Regions from separate parts of the Streptomyces sp. NPDC001941 genome, predicted to be linked through region 1. Evidence: predicted binding sites of a transcription regulator. Region 1 holds the regulator's gene; the other holds the start of a gene.
What was found. Region 1 encodes HrcA, which represses chaperone genes, less so after heat shock. Its sites were predicted from a motif close to TTNGCACTCNGNNNNNCNGAGTGCNAA; they were not measured.

Region 1 (4,052 bases):
GCGCCGCCCGCCATGGGGGCCTGCACGATCGGGTAGCGGCAGAGATCGGTGAGCGCGGTGGACATGCACGCATCGTGCCACGCCCGATCTCCGTGACCGAATCGACCCGGGTACGCGGAAGGGCCCGGGTACGCGGAAGGGCCCCGCGGCGGCTGCCGCGGGGCCCTCCGGGAGACGAGCGGTGGGTCAGCGCCCGTTGAAGGCGTCCTTCAGGCGCGAGAACAGCCCCTGCTGCCCCGGCTGGAACTGGCCGGTGGGCCGCTCCTCGCCGCGCAGCTTCGCCAGCTCGCGCAGCAGCCGCTCCTGCTCCGGGTCCAGCTTGGCCGGCGTGGTCACCTCGACGTGCACGATCAGGTCGCCCCGGCCGCCGCCGCGCAGGTGCGTGACGCCGCGCTCGTGCAGCGGGATCGACTGCCCGGACTGGGTGCCCGGACGGATGTCGACCTCCTCGACGCCGTCGAGCGTCTCCAGCGGCACCTTGGTGCCGAGCGCGCCCGCGGTCATCGGGATGGTGACGGTGCAGTGCAGGTCGTCCCCGCGCCGCTGGAAGACCGCGTGCGGCAGCTCGTGGATCTCCACGTACAGGTCGCCGGCGGGGCCGCCGCCGGGGCCGACCTCGCCCTCGCCCGCGAGCTGGATGCGGGTGCCGTTGTCGACGCCGGCCGGGATCTTCACGGTGAGCGTGCGGCGCGAGCGGACCCGGCCGTCACCGGCGCACTCCGGGCAGGGGGTCGGCACGACCGTGCCGAAGCCCTGGCACTGCGGGCACGGCCGCGAGGTCATGACCTGGCCCAGGAAGGACCGGGTGACCTGCGAGACCTCGCCCCGGCCGCGGCACATGTCGCACGTCTGCGCCTGGGTGCCGGGCGCGGCGCCCTCACCGGAGCAGGTGGTGCAGACGACGGCCGTGTCGACCTGGATGTCCTTGGTGGTGCCGAAGGCCGCCTCGCCGAGCTCGACCTCCAGGCGGATCATGGCGTCCTGGCCGCGGCGGGTGCGCGAGCGCGGGCCGCGCTGCGAGGCCGTGCCGAAGAAGGCGTCCATGATGTCGGAGAAGTTGCCGAAGCCACCGGCGCCGAAGCCGCCCGCGCCCCCGCCGCCGTTCGCCGACAGCGGGTCGCCGCCGAGGTCGTAGACCTGCTTCTTCTGGGGATCGGAGAGGACCTCGTAGGCCGCGTTGATCTCCTTGAAGCGCTCCTGCGTCTTCGGGTCCGGATTGACGTCCGGGTGGAGTTCGCGGGCGAGCCTGCGGAAGGCCTTCTTGATCTCGTCCTGGGACGCGTCGCGGCGCACGCCGAGTACGGCGTAGTAGTCCGTGGCCACTTACGACTCCGCCAGGATCTGTCCGACGTAACGTGCCACTGCGCGTACCGCTCCCATCGTTCCGGGGTAGTCCATGCGGGTCGGTCCGACCACGCCTAGTTTGGCGACGGCCTCGTCGCCCGAACCGTAGCCCACCGCGACGACCGACGTGGAAGTCAGTCCCTCGTGGGCGTTCTCGTGCCCGATGCGCACGGTCATGCCCGAGTCCTTGGCCTCGCCCAGCAGCTTGAGGAGCACGACCTGCTCCTCGAGCGCTTCGAGCACCGGCCGGATCGTCAGTGGGAAGTCGTGTCCGAAGCGGGTGAGATTGGCGGTGCCGCCGATCATCAGCCGCTCCTCGTGCTCCTCGACCAGGGTCTCGAGGAGCGTGGCGAGCACCGCCGAGACGGTGCCCCTGTCCTCCTGCTCGAAGGACTCGGGCAGGTCCTGGACCAGCTGCGGGACGTCCGCGAAGCGGCGCCCGACGACCCGGCTGTTGAGCCGGGCCCGCAGGTCCGCCAGGGACGTCTCGCCGAACGGCGCCGGGCAGTCGACCAGGCGCTGCTCGACCCGTCCGGTGTCGGTGATCAGGACCAGCATCAGGCGCGCGGGGGCCAGCGAGAGCAGCTCCACGTGCCGCACCGTCGAACGGGTCAGCGACGGGTACTGCACGACGGCGACCTGCCGGGTCAGCTGCGCCAGCAGCCGGACCGTGCGGCCCACCACGTCGTCCAGGTCCACGGCGCCGTCCAGGAAGTTCTGGATCGCCCGTCGTTCCGGTGTGGACAGGGGCTTGACCCCCGCCAGCTTGTCCACGAACAGGCGGTAGCCCTTGTCCGTGGGGATCCGGCCCGCGCTGGTGTGGGGCTGGGCGATGTACCCCTCCTCCTCCAGCGCGGCCATGTCGTTGCGCACGGTCGCGGGCGAGACACCGAGCTTGTGGCGCTCGGTCAGCGCCTTGGAGCCGACCGGCTCCTCGGTGCCCACGTAGTCCTGGACGATGGCGCGCAGGACTTCCAGTCTGCGTTCACTGAGCATCGCGCACACCTCCAGTGGTCGTTCGCCTTCGCCGCTTTCCTTGGCACTCGCCCTGTTCGAGTGCCAGCGGGCCCCGGCCAGTGTACGGCGGCCGGGATCGCTCGTGGCAAGGCGGCCGGCCACGCTACCGCGCGCGGCCCCGGTCGTTGCCGCTAGCGTCGTCGCATGGACGTGCGATGGGAAGGGGCGGGCTGGGAACGGCTCGCGGCGGGGGTCGGCAGGCGCAGGCTCCCTGGCTGGGACGCCACCGCCGGCCTGGTGGCGGGGGGCACGGGGGTGCTGCTGTACGACACGGGGTCCTCGCTGCGCGAGGGTTCGGAGCTGCGGGCGCAGGCACAGCGGCTGACCGGCCGCAAGGTGACCCATGTCGCACTCAGCCACCCCCATTTCGACCACGTGCTCGGCACCGCGGCCTTCTCGGGGGCGCAGGTGTACGGCGCTGTGGGCGTCGACGAGCTGATGCTGCGGGAGCGCGAGGTGCTGCGCGAGGACGCGGTGCGCCAGGGCCTGGCGCGGGACGCGGCGGAGGAGGCGGCGGACGTGCTGGTGGTGCCGCGCCACCTGGTCAGCGGGGAGACGACGGTGGACCTGGGCGACCGCAGGGTGCTGCTGGCGAACGTCGGCCCCGGCCACTCGGGGCACGACCTGGCGCTGTTCGTGCCGGGCGGGCCGGGGGAGCCGGAGGTGGTGTTCTGCGGGGACCTGGTGGAGGAGTCGGGCGAGCCGCAGGCGGGCCCGGACGCGCTGCCCGCGCGCTGGCCCGACGCGCTGGACCGGCTGCTCGCGCTGGGCGGGGAGGACGCGGTGTACGTGCCCGGGCACGGGGCGGCCGTGGACGCCGCCTTCGTCCGCCGTCAACGCGATGAGCTGGCACGGCGCTTCGCGGTGTCATAACGTCACGCGAATGCGCAGCTACGACCCCGACCTGACCCCGCCCTGGAAGAAGACGGCCCCCGCGCCGGAGGTCCCCGCGGACCGCGACCTCGTCGTCGAGGAGGTCACGACGGGCTTCTGCGGTGCGGTGGTCCGCTGCGAGGCGGGCACGGTGACGCTGGAGGACCGCTTCGGCAAGCACCGGGTGTTCCCGCTGGAGCCGCGCGGCTTCCTCCTGGAGGGCCGGGTCGTCACCCTGGTCCGCCCCGCCGCCCCGGCCCCGGTCCGCCCCACCCGTACGGCCTCCGGCTCGGTCGCCGTCCCCCAGGCCCGCGCCCGGGTCGCCCGCGCGGGCCGCATCTACGTGGAGGGCCGCCACGACGCGGAGCTGGTGGAGAAGGTGTGGGGCGACGACCTGCGCGTGGAGGGCGTGGTCGTGGAGTATCTGGAGGGGGTCGACGACCTGCCCGCGATCGTCGCGGAGTTCGCCCCGGGCCCGGACGCCCGGCTCGGCGTACTGGTGGACCACCTGGTCCCCGGCTCGAAGGAGTCCCGGATCGCGGCCCGGGTGACGGGCGCGGACGTGCTGGTGGTGGGCCACCCGTACATCGACGTGTGGGAAGCGGTGAAGCCGTCGTCCCTGGGCATCCCGGGCTGGCCGCGGGTGCCGCGCGGGGAGGACTGGAAGTCGGGCGTGTGCCGCGCCCTGGGCTGGCCCCCGAACACGGGCGCGGCCTGGCAGCACGTGCTGTCCCGGGTGACGTCCTACAAGGACCTGGAACCGGAGCTGCTGGGCCGGGTGGAAGAGCTGATCGACTTCGTCACGGGCACCGGCGAGG
Region 2 (4,052 bases), on a different contig from region 1:
GACCGCGGCGCGGGTCGCGGAGATGGCGTCCTCCAGACGGTGCTTCTTCTCCTTCAGCTCCACCTCGGTGGCGGCGCCGACCTTGATCACGCACACGCCGCCGGCCAGCTTCGCGAGGCGCTCCTGGAGCTTCTCGCGGTCCCAGTCGGAGTCCGTGGCCTCGATCTCGGCCTTGATCTGGGCGACGCGGCCCACGACGTCCTCGGAGTTGCCGCCACCGTCGACGATGGTGGTGTCGTCCTTGGAGACCGTCACGCGGCGGGCGGTGCCCAGCACGTCCAGGCCGGCCTGGTCGAGCTTGAGGCCGACCTCCTCGGCGATGACGGTGGCACCGGTGAGGGTGGCCATGTCCTGCAGCATCGCCTTGCGGCGGTCGCCGAAGCCGGGGGCCTTGACCGCGACGGCGTTGAACGTGCCGCGGATCTTGTTGACGACCAGGGTCGACAGGGCCTCGCCCTCGACGTCCTCGGCGATGATCAGCAGCGGCTTGGAGCCACCGGCCTGGATGACCTTCTCCAGCAGCGGCAGCAGGTCCTGGATCGCGCCGATCTTGCCCTGGTGGATCAGGATGTACGGGTCGTCGAGGACGGCCTCCATGCGCTCCTGGTCGGTCACCATGTACGGGGACAGGTAGCCCTTGTCGAAGGCCATGCCCTCGGTGAAGTCGAGCTCCAGGCCGAAGGTGTTGGACTCCTCGACGGTGATGACACCGTCCTTGCCGACCTTGTCCATGGCCTCGGCGATGAGCTCGCCGACCTGCTGGTCCTGGGCGGACAGCGCGGCCACGGCGGCGATGTCGGACTTCTCGTCGATCGGGCGCGCGGTGGCGAGGAGGTCCTCGGAGACGGCCTTGACGGCGGCGTCGATGCCCTTCTTCAGGGAGGCCGGGGAGGCACCCGCGGCGACGTTGCGCAGGCCTTCGCGGACCAGGGCCTGGGCCAGGACGGTGGCGGTGGTGGTGCCGTCACCGGCGACGTCGTTGGTCTTGGTGGCCACCTCCTTCACCAGCTGGGCGCCCAGGTTCTCGTACGGGTCCTCGATCTCGACCTCGCGGGCGATCGTGACACCGTCGTTGGTGATGGTGGGGGCGCCGAACTTCTTGTCGATGACGACGTTGCGGCCCTTGGGGCCGATCGTCACCTTGACCGTGTCGGCAAGCTTGTTGACGCCGCGCTCGAGGGCGCGACGGGCGTCCTCGTCGAACTTCAGGATCTTCGCCATGGGGCTGAGTCAGTCCTCTCGATTGCGATCCTCGGCCGCGACTGCGGCCGCCCATCGCCGGTGAAACGAACCGCGCCCCTCGCACCCGGCATTCTCAGCGGGGGCCAGGGGCGCGGCTCAAAGCATTCTGCTTCGGGTGAATTACTTCTCGATGATCGCGAGCACGTCGCGAGCCGAGAGGACGAGGTACTCCTCGCCGTTGTACTTCACCTCGGTGCCGCCGTACTTGCTGTACAGCACGACATCGCCGACCTTGACGTCGAGCGGAAGGCGCTCGCCGTTCTCGAAGCGGCCCGGGCCCACGGCGAGGACGGCGCCCTCCTGGGGCTTCTCCTTCGCGGTGTCCGGGATGACCAGGCCGGAGGCCGTGGTCTGCTCGGCGTCGAGCGGCTGGACCACGATGCGGTCCTCGAGCGGCTTGATGGCAACCTTGGAGCTGGCGGTCGTCACGATCCGACCTCCCCCTTCGGAGATCTCACGGGGTTAACTGTCTGGGTGGCGACCAGGTCGATCCGTCGTCGCGGGTGCCGGACCTGCCCGTCGCGCTATTGGCACTCTCCAGTGGTGAGTGCCAGGCCCGAGACTATGTCCGCGATTAGCACTCGGTCAAGCGGAGTGCCAATTCACCGCCCCGTGGCGTGACGTCCTCGACCGTTCCTCCGGCGCGCCGGGCTCCCGCGCAGCTCAGAGGTGCTGCCCAGGGCGGCTCAGAGATAGTCCTCCAGGCGCGCCACCGCGAAGCCCTGCTCCTGGATGCGGCGCAGCATGCGCGTGGTCATCTGCGGCAGCGTGCTGCCCTTGAGCTCGTCCGGCCCCCGGAAGTGCGCCAGCACGATGTCGCCGGGGCGCAGCCCCTCCCCGTCCGCGTACCGCAGGTCGTGGATCTGCATCGCCGCCCGCCACAGCACCACCCGCTCCACCCCGCAGGAGCGCGCCGCGGCCAGTGTCGTGGCGTCGTACGCGCCGTAGGGCGGCCGGAACAGCCGGGGCCGGGCGCCGAAGCGGGCCGCCAGGCGGTCCTGCTGGCCGCAGATCTCCGCGCGCTGGTCCGCGTACGACAGTCCGGGCAGGTGGCGGTGGCCCACCGTGTGGTTCTGCACGCTCGCCCCGCCGGACCGGCGCAGCGCGTCGAAGTGTCCGTAGCCGGGCGCGGCCACGCTGTCGGTGAGGAACATGCTGATCGGCAGGCGAAGCTCGCCGACCATCCGCGCGAAGGCCGGGTCCCGCTCGGCGCCGTCGTCGTAGGTCACGAAGACGACCCGGTCGCGGGTGGGCACCCGGTCCACCACGTACGGCAGCCCGGCCGCCCGGCGCGCGGGCGGTGGCGCGGCCAGCGGGGCCGCGAGCCCCCAGGTGCGGTACGCGGCGGCGGCCACGGGCGGCCCCGCCCCGGGCCGCACCTGGCGGACCTTCTGCGCGGCCTTGCGCCCCAGCCGCTCGATCGGGTCGACCGGGGCGGCGCACCCGGCGGAGGCGAGGAGCACTCCGGCCGCCAGGGCACCGGCGAGCAGCCGGGGCGCGCGTCTCATACGTAGTCCTCCAGGCGGGCCACCGCGTAGCCCTTGTCGGTGATCGTCTTCATCACCCGGCGGATCATGTCGGGCATGGTGCCCTTCCAGTCGCCGGGGCCGCGGAAGTGGGTGAGCACGATGTCGCCGGGGTGCAGGTCACGGTCCCACTCGCGCCACTCCATGTGGTCGGGGAACGCCTCCGCGGCCCACAGGGGCACGGCCTTGACCCCGCACGACTTGGCGGCGCGCAGGGTGTCCTGGTTGTAGTTGCCGTAGGGCGGGCGGAAGAGCGGGGGCCGCTTGCCGTACCGCTTCTCGATGTTGGCCTGCTGGTCGCAGATCTCGTGCTTCTGCGCGGTGTAGGACAGGCCGGGCATGTAGCGGTGGTTGAGGGTGTGGTTGTGCAGGGCCACGCCCCGGTCCCGCATCCGCTTGAAGTAGTCGTAGTCCTCCTTGACCAGGTAGTCGCTGAGGAACGCGCTGTACGGGATGCCCAGTTCGGTCATCATCGTCAGCAGCTCGGGGTCCTTCTCGGCGCCGTCGTCGATGGTCAGGAAGACCACGCGGTCCTTGGTGGGGACGGTCGTGAAGACCGGCGGGAGGCTGTCGTCGCCGACCTCGAAGCCCTTGCGGAAGGTGATCTTCGGCTTGACCGCGGGCGGCGGGGGCGCGGCCAGCGGGGTCCTGGCCAGGCCCCACTTCTTCGCGGCGAGCGCGCGGGCGGCCTGGGCGCGCCTGACCTTCTCGACGTACGAGGTGAGGGCGCCGGCCCCGCCGGCGGCCTGCGGCGGCTGTCCGGCGGCGGGCTTCGCGGGCTCCTTGCCGTCCCCGGCGGAGCAGCCCGCGCCCAGGGCCGCGGCGAGCAGCACGACCAGCACGATCGACACCCGCCTTGTGACCTTTTTTTCCTTTTGTCGTACTAGCATCATGGCGTCGGATCCTTTCAGCGCGGACCCCCGACGACCGGGCGACACCGCCGCCCGACGCGCACCATCCCCCGGCTGGCCCACAATGGACCGGGTGAACGACCTCGACGCCTTCCGCTCCCTGCTCACCGAGGAGGGCCAGGCCCTGCTCGCCAGGCTGCGCGACCACGACCCCGCCCAGGAACTCGCCCTCGCCTCCCGGCTGCGCCGCGAGCACCCCGCGGAACTGGTGTCGGCGGCCCTCGGACAGGCCCGGCTGCGCCAGCGCGCGGTGGCCAAGTTCGGCGCCGAGGACGCGTACCGCATGTACTTCACGCCCGGCGGCGTCGAGCAGTCCACCCGGGCGACCGTCGGCACCTACCGGGCCCGCCGCTTCGCCGCCCTCGGCGTCACC

Region 2: groES (co-chaperone GroES) is a predicted target of HrcA. The motif match lies at 1,817-1,843, and genes of this name have one in related genera.

Annotation. Positions count from the first base shown of each region.
Region 1 is NZ_JBEOYE010000001.1:144,707-148,758, reverse strand. Features, by position in the region: gene ABT160_RS00595 (nitronate monooxygenase) at 1-65, opposite strand, end outside; gene dnaJ (molecular chaperone DnaJ) at 187-1,323, opposite strand; gene hrcA (heat-inducible transcriptional repressor HrcA) at 1,324-2,340, opposite strand; gene ABT160_RS00580 (MBL fold metallo-hydrolase) at 2,506-3,234, shown strand; gene ABT160_RS00575 (DUF3097 domain-containing protein) at 3,245-4,052, shown strand, end outside.
Region 2 is NZ_JBEOYE010000091.1:15,762-19,813, forward strand. Features, by position in the region: gene groL (chaperonin GroEL) at 1-1,221, opposite strand, end outside; gene groES (co-chaperone GroES) at 1,363-1,671, opposite strand; gene ABT160_RS37805 (polysaccharide deacetylase family protein) at 1,929-2,750, opposite strand; gene ABT160_RS37810 (polysaccharide deacetylase family protein) at 2,747-3,661, opposite strand; gene ABT160_RS37815 (THUMP-like domain-containing protein) at 3,744-4,052, shown strand, end outside.